Regions from separate parts of the Microbacterium sp. NPDC088619 genome, predicted to be linked through region 1. Evidence: predicted binding sites of a transcription regulator. Region 1 holds the regulator's gene; the other holds the start of a gene.
The links. The regulator LexA, encoded in region 1, represses DNA repair genes until DNA is damaged. The targets are predictions, from matches to a motif close to TCGAACANNTGTTCGA.
Positions count from the first base shown of each region.

Region 2: a site for LexA is predicted at 2,288-2,303, ahead of recA (recombinase RecA). Genes of this name have one in related genera too.

Region 1 covers NZ_JBIVLZ010000002.1:34,819-41,678, forward strand. Annotated here, with positions in the region: gene ACIP5T_RS14615 (AAA family ATPase) at 1-602, shown strand, start outside; gene hisH (imidazole glycerol phosphate synthase subunit HisH) at 686-1,327, opposite strand; gene hisB (imidazoleglycerol-phosphate dehydratase HisB) at 1,324-1,941, opposite strand; gene ACIP5T_RS14630 (histidinol-phosphate transaminase) at 1,938-3,032, opposite strand; gene ACIP5T_RS14635 (LysM peptidoglycan-binding domain-containing protein) at 3,124-3,486, opposite strand; gene lexA (transcriptional repressor LexA) at 3,768-4,454, shown strand; gene ACIP5T_RS14645 (prolyl oligopeptidase family serine peptidase) at 4,562-6,421, shown strand; gene smpB (SsrA-binding protein SmpB) at 6,422-6,860, opposite strand, start outside.
Region 2 covers NZ_JBIVLZ010000001.1:765,835-772,694, forward strand. Annotated here, with positions in the region: gene miaB (tRNA (N6-isopentenyl adenosine(37)-C2)-methylthiotransferase MiaB) at 1-99, opposite strand, end outside; gene ACIP5T_RS04060 (regulatory protein RecX) at 169-1,008, opposite strand; gene recA (recombinase RecA) at 1,048-2,091, opposite strand; gene ACIP5T_RS04070 (DUF3046 domain-containing protein) at 2,359-2,583, opposite strand; gene ACIP5T_RS04075 (helix-turn-helix domain-containing protein) at 2,608-2,916, opposite strand; gene ACIP5T_RS04080 (CinA family protein) at 3,058-3,540, opposite strand; gene pgsA (CDP-diacylglycerol--glycerol-3-phosphate 3-phosphatidyltransferase) at 3,537-4,112, opposite strand; gene ACIP5T_RS04090 (DNA translocase FtsK 4TM domain-containing protein) at 4,112-6,847, opposite strand.

The DNA of each region.
Region 1 (6,860 bases):
GGTCTCATGACCGCACGCTGCTCGAGCTCCTCCCCCAGACGCAGCGTCTGCTGGGAGCTCAGGGACAGTCCGCGGATCTCGCGCACTTCGTGCACCACCAGCCGCAGGAGAAGTACGACGTCCTGCGGTCGAAGCCGATCCGACTCGCGCACGAGAATCGACTCCGTCCCACTGATGTCGACTCCATCCACGCCATCGCGGCCAAGTTCTACCGTCTGATCATCATCGACTCCGGCAACGACGAATCCGACCCCATGTGGTTGCGGATGATCGACCTCGCCGACCAGATCGTCGTCGCGACGACGACGCGGGATGACCACGCCGAGGCCGGTGCTCTGCTGCTGGAGGCGCTTGAGGACCGCGATGAGCGATCGGCGCGGCTTGCCCGAGAGTCAGTGGTCGTCGTCAGCCAGGCGGATCCGAAGGCATCCCCCGCAGAGGTCACGGATGTCATCGCGGGCTACCAGCCCCTCGCGCGCGAAGTCGTCGGAATCCCCTTCGACCGGGAGATGGTCGACGGCCACCTTCGTCTCCGGGCACTCGCGGCGCCGACGCAGCGATCCTGGCTCTCGGCCGCCGCCGCAGTCGCACGCGGTTTCTGAGCGGCGCGCGACAGCTGATCGCCGATCGCGGCGTCACCTGTCGCGCGCTCGACCCATCGGAACGGAGTGTTCTGGTGCGCCCGTCAGGCTCGCAGGCTGTCGACCCAGTTGCGGAGCAGCTGGATTCCGGCCTCCCCCGACTTCTCGGGGTGGAACTGGGTCGCCGAGAGCGGCCCGTTCTCGACGGCGGCGAGAAACGGATCCCCGTACGTCGACCACGTGAGCACCGGCTGCGGGAACGGCGGAATGACGTCGAGCTCCCACGACTGCGCGGCGTACGAGTGGACGAAGTAGAAGCGCTCGTTCTCGATGCCCTTGAAGAGCACGGAATCAGCTCCGGGCTCGACCGTGTTCCATCCCATGTGCGGCAGCACAGGCGCGTTCAGCTCGGTGACAGCGCCGGGCCACTCGCCGAGGCCCTCGGAGTCGTGTCCTCGTTCGACACCATGAGTGAAGAGAACCTGCATCCCCACGCAGATGCCGAGAACGGGGCGCCCTCCTGCGAGGCGGCGGTCGATGATCTCGTCGCCACCGTGCGCGAAGAGCGCATCCCGGACAGCTTGGAATGCACCGACACCGGGCACCACGAGACCGTCCGCCTCGAGCGCCTCTTTGCGATCGCGCGTCAGCACCGCGTCAGCACCCGCTGCGACGAGAGCCTTCACTGCGGAGTGGACGTTGCCGGATTCGTAGTCGAAGACGGCGACCCTGGGTGCCGAACTCACAGCGCGCCCTTCGTCGACGGGATGCCGTCGACCAGCGGATCGAGCGCCTTGGCCTGACGGAATGCCCGAGCGAACGCCTTGTACTCGGCTTCGGCGATGTGGTGGGGATCGCGGCCCCCGAGCACGCGCACGTGCACCGTCAGCCCTGCGTTGAAAGTGACCGCCTCGAAGGAGTGGCGCACCAGCGACCCGGTGAAGTGGCCGCCGATCAGGTGGTGCTCAAAGCCCGCCGGCTCCCCGGTGTGAACGAGGTACGGGCGGCCCGAGATGTCGACGACCGCCTGCGCGAGCGCCTCGTCGAGCGGCACGAGCGCGTCGCCGTAGCGGGAGATACCGGACTTGTCGCCCAGTGCTTCGAGGATCGCCTGGCCGAGCACGATCGAGACGTCTTCCACCGTGTGGTGCGCATCGATGTGGGTGTCGCCCGAAGCGCGGACGGTGAGGTCCGTCAGCGAGTGCTTCGCGAACGCCGTCAGCATGTGATCGAAGAACGGCACCGACGTGTCGATACGGCTTGCACCGCTGCCGTCGAGGTTCAGTTCCAGCTCGACGGTGGACTCCGATGTGCTGCGCACACGCGTGGCGGTGCGCGGGTTCTGGGCGGGGGTGCTCATGAAGCCGATCCTATCGAGGCGAGAGCATCGAGGAACGCGGTGGTCTCGGCCTCGGTGCCCGCTGTGACGCGGAGGTGACCGGGGATCCCGACGTCGCGGATGAGGACTCCCCGCTCATAGAGCTGCTGCCAGACCTTCGCGGGCTCTGCGACCCCGCCGAACAGGACGAAGTTCGACCAGGATTCGTGCGGCGTGTAGCCGAGGGCTTCGAGCGTCGCAGAGAGGCGGTCGCGCTGCTCGACGATCTCCTCGACCATGCCCAGCATCACGCCGGAGTTCCGCAGTGCCGCCACCGCCGCCGCCTGAGTCAGAGCGCTGAGGTGATAAGGCAGACGCACGAGCCGCAGAGCGTCGATGAACGCAGGATCGGCCGCGAGATAGCCCACGCGCGCACCCGCGAACGCGAACGCCTTGCTCATGGTGCGCGACACCGCGAGACGAGGGCGCCCATCGAGCAGAGTGAGAGCGGATGCCGCCTCGCGCGGTGCGAACTCCTGGTACGCCTCGTCTACGACCACGACCCCCGTCGATGCCTCGTACACAGCCTCGACCACGTCGAGGCCGAGAGGCGTGCCCGTCGGATTGTTCGGGGAGCACAGGAGGATGACATCGGGGTCGACGTCCCTGACCTGCGCCGCCGCCTCTTCGGGAGTGATCGTGTAGTCGGGCTGCCTGGTGCCGGCCACCCAGCGCGCTCCGGTCCCCTTCGCGATCAGCGGGTACATCGAGTACGTCGGACTGAAGCTGAACGCGGTACGACCCGGCCCCCCGAAAGCCTGGAGGATGTGCTGCAGGACCTCGTTCGACCCGTTGCCCGCCCAGATCTGCTCGGCCTCGAGCCCGTGGCCGAGATACTCGGCAAAGCCCTCGCGCAGAGTGGTGAACTCGCGGTCGGGATAGCGGTTGACGTCGCGGAGGGCGACCGCGATGTCGTCGAGGATGTCGCTCGCTACGGCGTCCGGAACCGGATGCGTGTTCTCATTGACGTTCAGTGCGATGGGGAGAGGCGCTTGAGGCGCTCCGTATGGCGTGAGCCCCCGGAGGTCGTCGCGAAGCGGCAGGTCGTCGAGTGATGCAGTCACCCTTCCCATGGTAGGCCGCCTTCGCTCTGTGGACGCCCGTGGCACCCGAGTATGAAGCTGACCTCACCCGCGTCGCTCGACCGACCGGCTGCCGCGGGCCTCACTCCGAGTACTGCGCCGGAATCGCGAGCTCCTGACCGATCTGCAGCTCTCCGCCGCGCAGCAGATTGAGACGCGTGATGTCACCGATCACTTCGCGCGGATCGGCCTCGGGTGCGATGCCCTCTGCGATCGACCAGAGTGTGTCGCCGGGCATCACGGTCACGGTCGCGAACGACGCCGTGGCGGCCTGCTCACCCGACGCCATCGCGCTGCCCCCGCTGAGTGCTGCGAAGGCGATTCCCACGGCGAGGGGAAGCGCGGCGACGGAGAGCACGACGCGTCGACCACGCGCCGTCAGCCGGAGCCGCGTCGCCGGACGAACCGGAAGGACTGCTGCGCTGCTGAAGGTGATGGTGCTCATGTCGTGCTCCTCTGCATCTACCGCGTGGGCGGTGAAGTTGGCGTAGCGTTCGCATCCGCGCCTCGGCCGGGAGCCGTGGATGCGAAGCTACGTTCCGAAGTTATCTTCGAATTCGAACATCTGTCAAGCGTTCTTCGAAACAGAAGTGCGGGAATCGACCGACACGCTCGAACAGATCTTCCACTTCGGCGCGATTCTCGGATACGGTTTCGATGAGAACACCCCACCACGGGCCTCCGACATTCGAACTGAGACGCCGGATCGCACACCTGAGGAGCACCATGAGCGACAACTCCGCCACCGAGTCCGAGGCTCCGCGCACTCGCCGCCGGAAGAGCCTCAGCCCCAAGCAGATGGCGATCCTCGAAGTGATCCAGACGTCGATCAGCCGGCATGGGTACCCGCCGAGCATGCGCGAGATCGGCGACGCCGTCGGGCTCAAGTCGTTGTCCAGCGTGACCCATCAGCTGGGTCAGCTCGAGCTCAGCGGCTATCTGCGGCGCGATCCCGGCAAGACCCGCGCGATGGAGGTCCTGATCGACCTTCCCGGAACGAGCGGTGAGAACCCCGCTGACGTGGCGACGCCCGTCGGAGACGCCGCGCTCGTTCCTCTCGTCGGCCGCATCGCCGCCGGCGTCCCGATCACGGCCGACCAGCAGGTCGAGGAGATCTTCCCGCTCCCCCGTCAGCTCGTCGGCAAGGGCGACCTCTTCATGCTCAAGGTGTCGGGCGAGTCGATGATCGACGCCGCGATCTGCGACGGCGACTGGGTCGTCGTCCGTTCGCAGAGCAGCGCTGAGAACGGCGAGATCGTGGCCGCCATGCTCGACGGCGAGGCCACCGTCAAGGTGCTCCGCCGACGCGACGGCCACACCTGGCTGCTCCCCCGGAACTCAGCGTTCGAGCCGATCCTCGGCGACGAATCCGTCATCCTCGGCAAGATCGTCGCGGTGCTCAGGGCCGTCTGAACCCCGTCACCCGGGTCCCGCGAATCGGCCGCACCCGGAAACTCCGGCAATGCCGCCTCGGTCCGCCATGGATGACGCTGCGCGCCGGTGCACCATAGGCTCGAAGCATGTCGTCGCCGTTCGGTACCTGGCCCTCTCCGTTCACTCCCGACCGGATCGCCGCATCCTCTCCGAGGATCGACGGCGCTGCGTTCGTCGGCGATGAGATCTGGTGGGGCGAGTCGGTGCCTTCCGAGGGCGGGCGCCTGACCGTGCGCAGCTCGAGCGGCGCCGAGATCCTTCCCGCACCCTGGAGCGCCCGTTCGCGGGTGCACGAGTACGGGGGCGGAGCGTGGACGGCGGATGCCGACGGCACGCTGTACTTCGTCGACGCCAAGGACCAGCGTGTGCACCGAATGCCACGCGGGGGCGCCCCGGAGCCCCTCACTCCCGCGGGACCGGCACATGGCGGCCTGCGCCTGCAGAACGGTCGGCTGTTCGCCGTCCGGGAGGACCTCTCCGTCGATCCTCACCAGCGCGGAATCGTCGAGATCCCGACCGATGGATCGGCGTCGGACGATCCGGCGCTGCTGCAGCTGCTGGTGCAGGGAGAGTCTTTCTACGCACATCCGGCGCTGTCTCCGGATGGGACTCGCGCCTCGTGGGTCGAGTGGACCGGCGAGAGGATGCCGTGGCAGCACGCCTCGCTGGTGCTCTCCGACGGTCTCGGGCGCACGGAACTGGCCACGCGGGCTGCGCTCCAGCCGGAGTGGACGGATGACGGCGAGATCCTGTACGCGGATGACCCCTCTGGTCGGTGGGCGCTGCACCGTCAGCGCGTGGACGGTCTGCACGCTCTCGGTCGCGCGGAGCAGATCGATCACACCGACGCCGACACGGGATACGGACTCTGGGTGCTCGGCAATCGCTGGTACCGGCCTCTCGCGGACGGCCGCATCGTGGCGGTGCGCACGAACGGACGCGACGAGGTGGTCGTCATCGAACGGGACGGCAGCGCCCGCCGCATCCTCGTCCCCGCCGACGGCCATGTCAGCGTCGACGATGTCGCGGACTCCCGTGTTCTGCTTTCTGGCAACAGCTCGACGACGACGCCCGGGGTCTGGTGCGTCGACGTCGAATCCGGCGATGTCGAGGTGGTCACGGGAGGGGCTGCGGCGGATCCGGCATGGATGCCCGCAGCATCCGAGTTCCTGGTCGATGGCGCGCACGGCCGCGTCCACGCCTTCGTCTACCCGCCGACGAATCCATCGGAGTCAGCGCCGGAAGGCGAACTCCCGCCGTACATCGTGCTGGTGCACGGCGGCCCCACCGCCCATGTGACGGGCGCAGCATCAGCAGCCATCGCGTTCTGGACGAGCCGTGGCATCGGCGTGCTCGACGTCAACTACGGCGGATCGACCGGCTACGGACGCTCGTACCGAGCGCGCCTCGACGGCGGGTGGGGTGTGGTCGACGTCGACGACGTGATTGCCGCCGCGCGGGGCCTCGCCGGCGCAGGGCTCGCGGACCCCGATCGCATCGCGATCCGCGGTGGCTCGGCCGGAGGCTGGACGGTGCTCTCGTCGCTGGTGCGGGGCGGGACGTTCGCCGCAGGCATCAGCGGGTACGGCGTGGCCGACCTGCGGATGCTGAGCGAGCACTCGCACGATTTCGAGGCGCACTACGTCGAGGGACTGGTGGGGCCGCTGCCCGAAGCCGAGGCTGTGTATGTCGATCGTTCGCCCCTGACCCACGCCGATCGGATCGACGTGCCGGTGCTGCTGATGCAGGGAGCGGAGGATCGTGTCGTGCCTCCGTCGCAGTCCGAGGCGATCCGCGATGCGCTGGCGCGCCGAGGCGTCGAACACGAGTATGTCCTCTACCCGGGTGAAGGCCACGGCTTCCGCGCGAGCGAGACCATCGTCGACGCCCTCGAGCGGGAGCTGGCGTTTCTCGGACGCGTGTTCGGCTTCACGCCCGCGCGCTGATCACTCGCCGACGCGGTTGCGCAGGCGCATGGCGCGGTCGGCCTCGCGGGTGTCCTGACGCTCACGCAGCGTCTGACGCTTGTCGTATTCCTTCTTGCCCTTGGCGAGCGCGATCTCGACCTTCGCGCGACCGTCGGAGAAGTACAGCTTGAGTGGAATCAGCGTGTATCCGCCCGCGGACACGGCATGCTGCAGTTTCGCGATCTCCTCGCGGTGCAGCAGCAGCTTGCGGACGCGCTTGGCGGAGTGGTTGGTCCAATGCCCCTGCGAGTACTCGGGAATGTGCACGGAATCGAGGAAGACCTCGTTCCCTTTGACGAATGCATACCCGTCGCTGAGGTTCGCGCGCCCCTGGCGCAGCGACTTGACCTCGGTGCCGGTGAGCACCATCCCCGCCTCGTACGACTTCTCGATGTTGTAGTCGTGACGTGCGCGACGA
Region 2 (6,860 bases), on a different contig from region 1:
GCCGAAAGTGCGGACCTCGTACGAGCGCTGGCGCCCGTCGAGGTCGATTGCTGCTGACGACGACGCGATGATCGTCGGCTCACTGCGAGGCATAGTCATGATCTCCCCATTCTACGAGCCGATCCCAGACGTCGCCGCTGTGGCGAGAGCTCGAGGCCCTCGCCGTCGTCAGTCCGAGTCGACGAATCGCACGCCGGATGACGACGACCCGAAAGAGGCCTCAGCAAGAGCAGATTTCGCGGCCGTCATCGCGATGGCGCCGTTGTAGCCACGGCGAGACAACTGACCGACGAGGCGCCGCAACGCAGTGTCGCCGTCCAGCCGAGACATCGCTCGCGCCTTCGATCGCGCGTATTCGAGCGCGCGCTCGGCGTCATCGTCGGGAACGTCGTCGAGCGCCGCATCGATCACCTCGCGAGGGATGCCGCGTTGCGACAGTGCCCTCGACAGCGCTACCCGTCCCTGCCCCTTGCGCTCGATTCCGGACGTCACGAGTTGTCCCGCGAGAAGGGCGTCGTCGAGGTAGCCGCGCCGACAGAAATCGTCGATCACGTCGTCGATCGCCGCCGAATCGAGCCGTTCGGCGTTCTGTCCATAGCCCCTCAGAACCATCCGCGCCTCTGACAGGGAGAGCGATCGAGTCCGCAGCTTGCGGACGAGAAGCTCCTCAGCCTCGGCGCGCAGCTGCGCGGGGTCGACTCCCACGACGTCGTCTGATCCCGTGTCCTGGGCCTGCAATGCACGCAACCTCGGGGCAGACCGAGCTGCTGCGCCGCGGGCGGGATGACGCTCACTGGGGCCACGCGAATCGATGGGTGCGACCGGGTTCGAATCACGGGTCGATCCGTCGTCGTCTGTCGACTTCCACAGCCCGGCGTCGGCGGACGAACGAGTCGTCACGCCCTCGCCCTCCGGATCCCTGCGGGCCTGCTTCGCCCGCGTGTCATCACGACCGAAGAGAGGGATGATGGGGGCGAGCTGCTCGGGCCCGCCCCCGCCATCACTCACGGTTCGCTCCGGCTGCTTCACAACCGCGAACCATCATGGTCATGCCGGACGGCGCTCGGCGAGCTCGTCGGCAGGCGCCTCGGTGGCTCCCCCGATGCCGAGCTTCTGCTTGATCTGCGTCTCGATCGCAAGCGCGACGTCGGGATTCTTGAGCAGGAACGATCGAGCGTTCTCCTTGCCCTGACCGAGCTGGTCACCGTCGTAGGTGTACCACGAGCCGGACTTCTTCACGATGCCGTGCTCCACACCGAAGTCGATCAAGCTGCCCTCGCGCGAGATGCCGATGCCATACAGGATGTCGAACTCCGCCTGCTTGAAAGGCGGAGCCATCTTGTTCTTCACCACCTTGACCCTGGTGCGGTTTCCGACTGCGTCGGTGCCGTCCTTCAGCGTCTCGATGCGGCGGATGTCCATGCGGACCGACGCATAGAACTTCAGCGCCTTTCCACCTGCGGTCGTCTCGGGTGATCCGAAGAAGACGCCGATCTTCTCGCGCAGCTGGTTGATGAAGATCATCGTGGTGTTCGTCTGGTTGAGCCCACCGGTGAGCTTTCGCAGCGCCTGCGACATCAGTCGGGCCTGCAGACCCACGTGTGAGTCACCCATCTCGCCCTCGATCTCGGCCCGGGGCACGAGAGCCGCGACGGAGTCGATGACGATCAGGTCGATGGCGCCGGAGCGGACGAGCATGTCTGCGATCTCGAGAGCCTGCTCACCCGTATCGGGCTGCGAGACGAGAAGGGCGTCGATGTCGACACCGAGCTTCGCGGCGTAGTCGGGGTCGAGCGCATGCTCGGCGTCGATGAAGGCCGCGATCCCACCAGCGCGCTGTGCATTCGCGATCGCGTGCAGCGTGAGCGTCGTCTTACCCGAGGATTCGGGGCCGTAGATCTCGACGATTCGTCCACGAGGGAGCCCTCCGACGCCGAGGGCGACATCGAGAGCGATGGAACCGGTCGGGATGACGGCGACGGGTGCGCGCTCGTCGCTGCCCAGTCTCATGACCGAGCCTTTTCCGAACTGACGGTCGATCTGGGCGAGGGCTGTCTCGAGGGACTTCTCGCGGTCAGCGGGTGATGGCATGACGTGCTCCTTATGCTCGCGTGGTGCCGCCTGTAGGCTGTCGCGGTCCTCCCGGCTGGGCGGAACTCTCCGACAAGGCGTATGGCTCTTCGGCTTGCTTTTCACCGTACGAGGCACCTCGGACATTGCGTCGTCAGCTCCGCGAAACAGGGAGAACACCGTCTCTGAACCACTTGTGCAGAAGACTACGCCCGTTTCGAACACATATTCGACGACACGCCGCTACCGCGTGTCGTTAGTCGAACGCGTGTCGAACGCGTCAGGGCGTCATCGCTTGCGCGGTTCGAGGCGCCCGGCGCCGTGCCGGCGCTCCTGAGGCACATCGGTCTCGGCGCACAGCGCCAGCCAGATGTCACGCGGTGGTACGCCGGCATCCAATGCCTGGTCGGCAGTACGGCCGGACAGCTGAGTCAGAATGAGGTCGCTGATGAGAGACGACCCTCGACCACCGAATTCCGCGTCGACTGCGCGGAGGAACTCACTGCGACGCATCAGAGGATGAAGAGGATCCGAAGCTCAGTGGAGCGAGAGCTCTGGCTCTACGGAAGCCACGAGGTCATCCGGAACGACATCAGGGAAGACCTGGATGCCCTCGAGCACGGAGATGCGGTCTCCCACCTCTCGCATGATGATCGAGATGGGAACATCCAGAGCATCGGCCACCGAGGCGAGAATCTCGCTCGACGCCTCCTTCTGGCCCCGCTCGACCTCGCTGAGATAGCCGAGTGCCACAGATGCCTTGCTCGCAACCTGCCGGAGCGTACGCCCCTTCTGCAGGCGGAAGTCCCTCAGCACATCGCCGATTTCTTGTCGTACAAGAATCATCGGAACCTCCTCCCAGATCGCCTTCTCGAGGTCTCCCTCAAGGAGACCGCCAGTCTAGTCCTACCGACCTTCACAAAATCTACCTTCGCACGCTGTGCTTTCGGTGTGAGCACATAGGGGATAACGGAACGTCCGCATCAGCTATTCCCGGAGGATCCGCGCGAGCATCGCCACGGCCGCGTCGACCGCTTGAGCCCGGACCTGCGCGCGATCGCCGTCGAACCTGAATGACTCGCTCACAGAGGAATCCGGCGTCACGACGGCGATGTGCACTGTTCCGACGGGCTGACCGTCCGGTGACTCCGGTCCAGCGATCCCCGTTGTCGAGACGCCGACGTCGGCGGGAGTTCCCGAGACCTCCAGGGCGCGGCACACCCCCGCTGCCATCTGCAGCGCGACGCCGGGATGCACCGGTCCATGCGCGTCGAGCAGTCCGTCGTCGACGCCCAGCAGTGTGTGCTTCACCGGGGTGGCGTAGGCGACGATCGCTCCCCGCAACACCGCCGATGCACCTGGCACCGAGACGAACTCTGCAGCGAGAGCGCCGCCCGTCAGCGACTCCGCGATACCGAGGGTCCAGCCACGATCTACCAGCGCGGCGAGCACCTCCGACGCAGACGTCACGACGGCTTCCGTGACCCTCGCACCTGAGCCACGATGTAGTCGATGCCGCTCGCCACCGTGAGGATCAGCGCCAGGATCATCAGGATGGCGGTCCCGACCACCCACAGCTGGGCCCCGATCACCACGTGCAGCGGGAGCAGCGCCCAGGAGAGCGCCACGGCCTGGACCGCAGTCTTGATCTTGCCCATCCACGCGGCAGCCACGACGTGCTCCTTCGCGACCATGAGGCGGTGGATCGTGATGCCCCACTCGCGGATCAGGATCACGATCACGACCCACCAGTTGAGCTCACCGAGCACGGCCAGGCCGATGAAGCCCGCCCCGGTGAGCAGCTTGTCGGCGATCGGGTCCCACAGCTTGCCGAAGTCCGAGACGATGTTGTGGCGACGTGCGAGGTAGCCGTCGACCCAGTCGGTGGAGATGCCCACGACGAAGAGGATCGCCGCAACCCATCGGATGACGATGTCGTCGAGCCCGTACGTTCCGCCCATCAGGAGCAGGATGAAGAAGATCACCGCGAGCGGGATGCGCGCGATGGTTATCGCGTTGGGAAGCTGCCGTGGAATACTCATCAGTCTCTTCCTGTCAGTCCCCAGGCGTCTTCGTCGCCGTCGTCTTCAGCCTCGACCACCGGCAGCCCCTGGAACTGGGCCTCGATCGGGTCGTGCGGCGCTCCGGCCGCGGTCGCGGCGGCGGGAGCGGCGGGCTTCGGCGGAGCATCGTCACCTCGCAGCTTCGCCATGACCTGGGGCAGTTGCTCGGCCGTCGCCAGCACGTCACGTGCCTTGGACCCTTCGGACGGGCCGACGATCTCTCGCGACTCGAGGAGGTCCATCAGGCGACCTGCCTTGGCGAAGCCGACACGCAACTTTCGCTGCAGCATCGACGTCGAGCCGAACTGCGAAGACACGATGAGTTCGGCTGCCGCGAGAAGGAGTTCGAGGTCGTCCCCGATGTCCTCGTCGACCTCCTTCTTCTTCGTCGGCTCCAGCGCTTCCTGCACATCCGCGCGGTAGTCGGGACGGGCCTGACGCGTGACGTGCTTGACGACCGCGTCGATCTCCTTCTCATCGACCCACGCACCCTGCAGACGGAACGGCTTGGATGATCCCATCGGCGAGAACAGGGCGTCACCTTGGCCGATCAGCTTGTCAGCACCGGGGCTGTCGAGGATCACGCGGCTGTCCGTGACGCTCGTCACGGCGAAAGCGAGGCGCGACGGCACGTTGGCCTTGATCAGACCGGTGACGACGTCGACGCTCGGTCGCTGCGTCGCGAGCACCAGGTGGATGCCGGACGCGCGCGCCAGCTGGGTGATGCGGACGATCGAGTCCTCGACATCTCGCGGCGCGACCATCATCAGGTCTGCGAGCTCATCGACCACCACGAGGAGATACGGGTAGGGCTTGAGGACACGTTCACTTCCGACCGGGAGCTCGACCTCTCCGGCGCGCACCGCCCGATTGAAATCGTCGATGTGGCGGAATCCGAACGACGCGAGGTCGTCGTACCGCATGTCCATCTCCTTCACGACCCACTGGAGAGCCTCGGCGGCCTTCTTCGGGTTCGTGATGATCGGTGTGATCAGGTGCGGCACTCCCGCATAGCTGGTCAGCTCGACGCGCTTCGGGTCGATCAGGACCATCCGCACGTCGGTGGGCCGAGCGCGCATGAGAAGGCTCGTGATCATCGAGTTCACGAAGCTGGACTTACCCGACCCTGTGGAACCGGCGACCAGGAGGTGCGGCATCTTCGCGAGGTTCGCGATGACGATGTTGCCGCCGACGTCCTTTCCGACGCCGATCGTCATCGGATGAGTGCTCTTGTGCGCTGCCGGAGACCGGAGCACATCCCCGAGCGCGACCATCTCCTTATCGGCGTTCGGGATCTCGATGCCGATCGCGCTCTTGCCCGGGATCGGCGACAGGATCCGCACGTCGTTGGATGCGACCGCGTAGGCGAAGTTGTTGCTCAGCTGAAGGATCTTCTCGACCTTGACACCATGGCCGACCTCCACCTCGTACTGGGTGACCGTCGGACCACGCGAGAATCCGGTGACCTTCGCATCGACCTTGAACTGCGTCAGCACGCTCGTGATCTGCTCGATCACCTTGTCGGTCGCTTCGGACCGCATGACCGGGGGTGGGCCTTCGACCAGGAGTCCCGGCGAGGGAAGCACGTAGGGAGTCACGGGCGCCTGCGGGCCCCGCTCCCCCGGCCCTGCGGTTCCGAAGCCGTCGAGTCCCGGCAGCTCGGGCATCTCGCCTGTGTCGGACTCGTCATCGAGAAGTGCGGTGGTCTGCTGCCCGGCCAACGACTCGGTCACCGAGCGCACGTCTGACAGCACCTCAGTCGCGGCATCCGAGGGGTTCTCCACGACGACGGCCTGGTCGTATGCAGGAGTCGGCTCCGAGGTGGTGAGCAGAGCGGTGATGTCGTCGGATCCGAGAGTCCCCTCGTCGGGATCCTCCTCGCGACCGGTCTTGTTGCGTCGCCACCACGGCAGGACATCCGGATCGTCGACCTTGTCTGCCTCATCGACCGCGGCGGCGTCCTTGGCCGGCTTCTCGGTGCGCTCGGCGTCGAACATCCACGCATACAGATCTCCGAGGCGCTGACCGATGCGGTTCGGCGGGGTCTTGGTCAGGATCAGGACGCTGAGAACGGCGAGGACCGACAGCACGACGTACGCACCGACCGCGGTGAGGTAGGAGAGCGGCTCGCCGAGCATCCAGCCGAACAGTCCGCCCGCCTCGCTGAGCGCGGGCATGCCGTCCTTGGGCTGTGGCCGCACGAGCAGCCCCGCAGAATCGGCACGGCCGGCAGCCGTGTGGCAGAAGCCCGCGAGCGCGAGGATGAAGAGTCCGAACCCGATGCCGATCCGCCCGTTGTCATGCACGGACGACGGGTGACGGAACAGCCAGCCGGCGAGCAGCAGGAGCAGGACCGGCATGACGAAGGCCACGCGTCCGACCAGAAGCCCCACCGAGTAGGCGCTGATGTTGGCAGCGACCTCGTTGCCGATGAAGAACCACTCGTTGACCGCTCCGGCGATCGCCAACAGCACGAGCAGGAGGGGGAAGCCGTCGCGCCGATCGTCCTTCTCGAGGGTCTCGGGACCGAATGCTCGGAACAGTCCGCCGACACCATGGGCGAGGCCGTTCCAGGCCCGCACCGCCACAGGCGGCTTGTCGATCTCGTCGATGTACTTCTTGGGCGCTGCCTGAGCCTTCGGAGCAGCCTGCCTCTTCGGGCGAGGCGTGGCGCTCTCGGACGCGCGCGCTGACTTCGTGGTACTCCTGGCCATGATCTCACGTTAC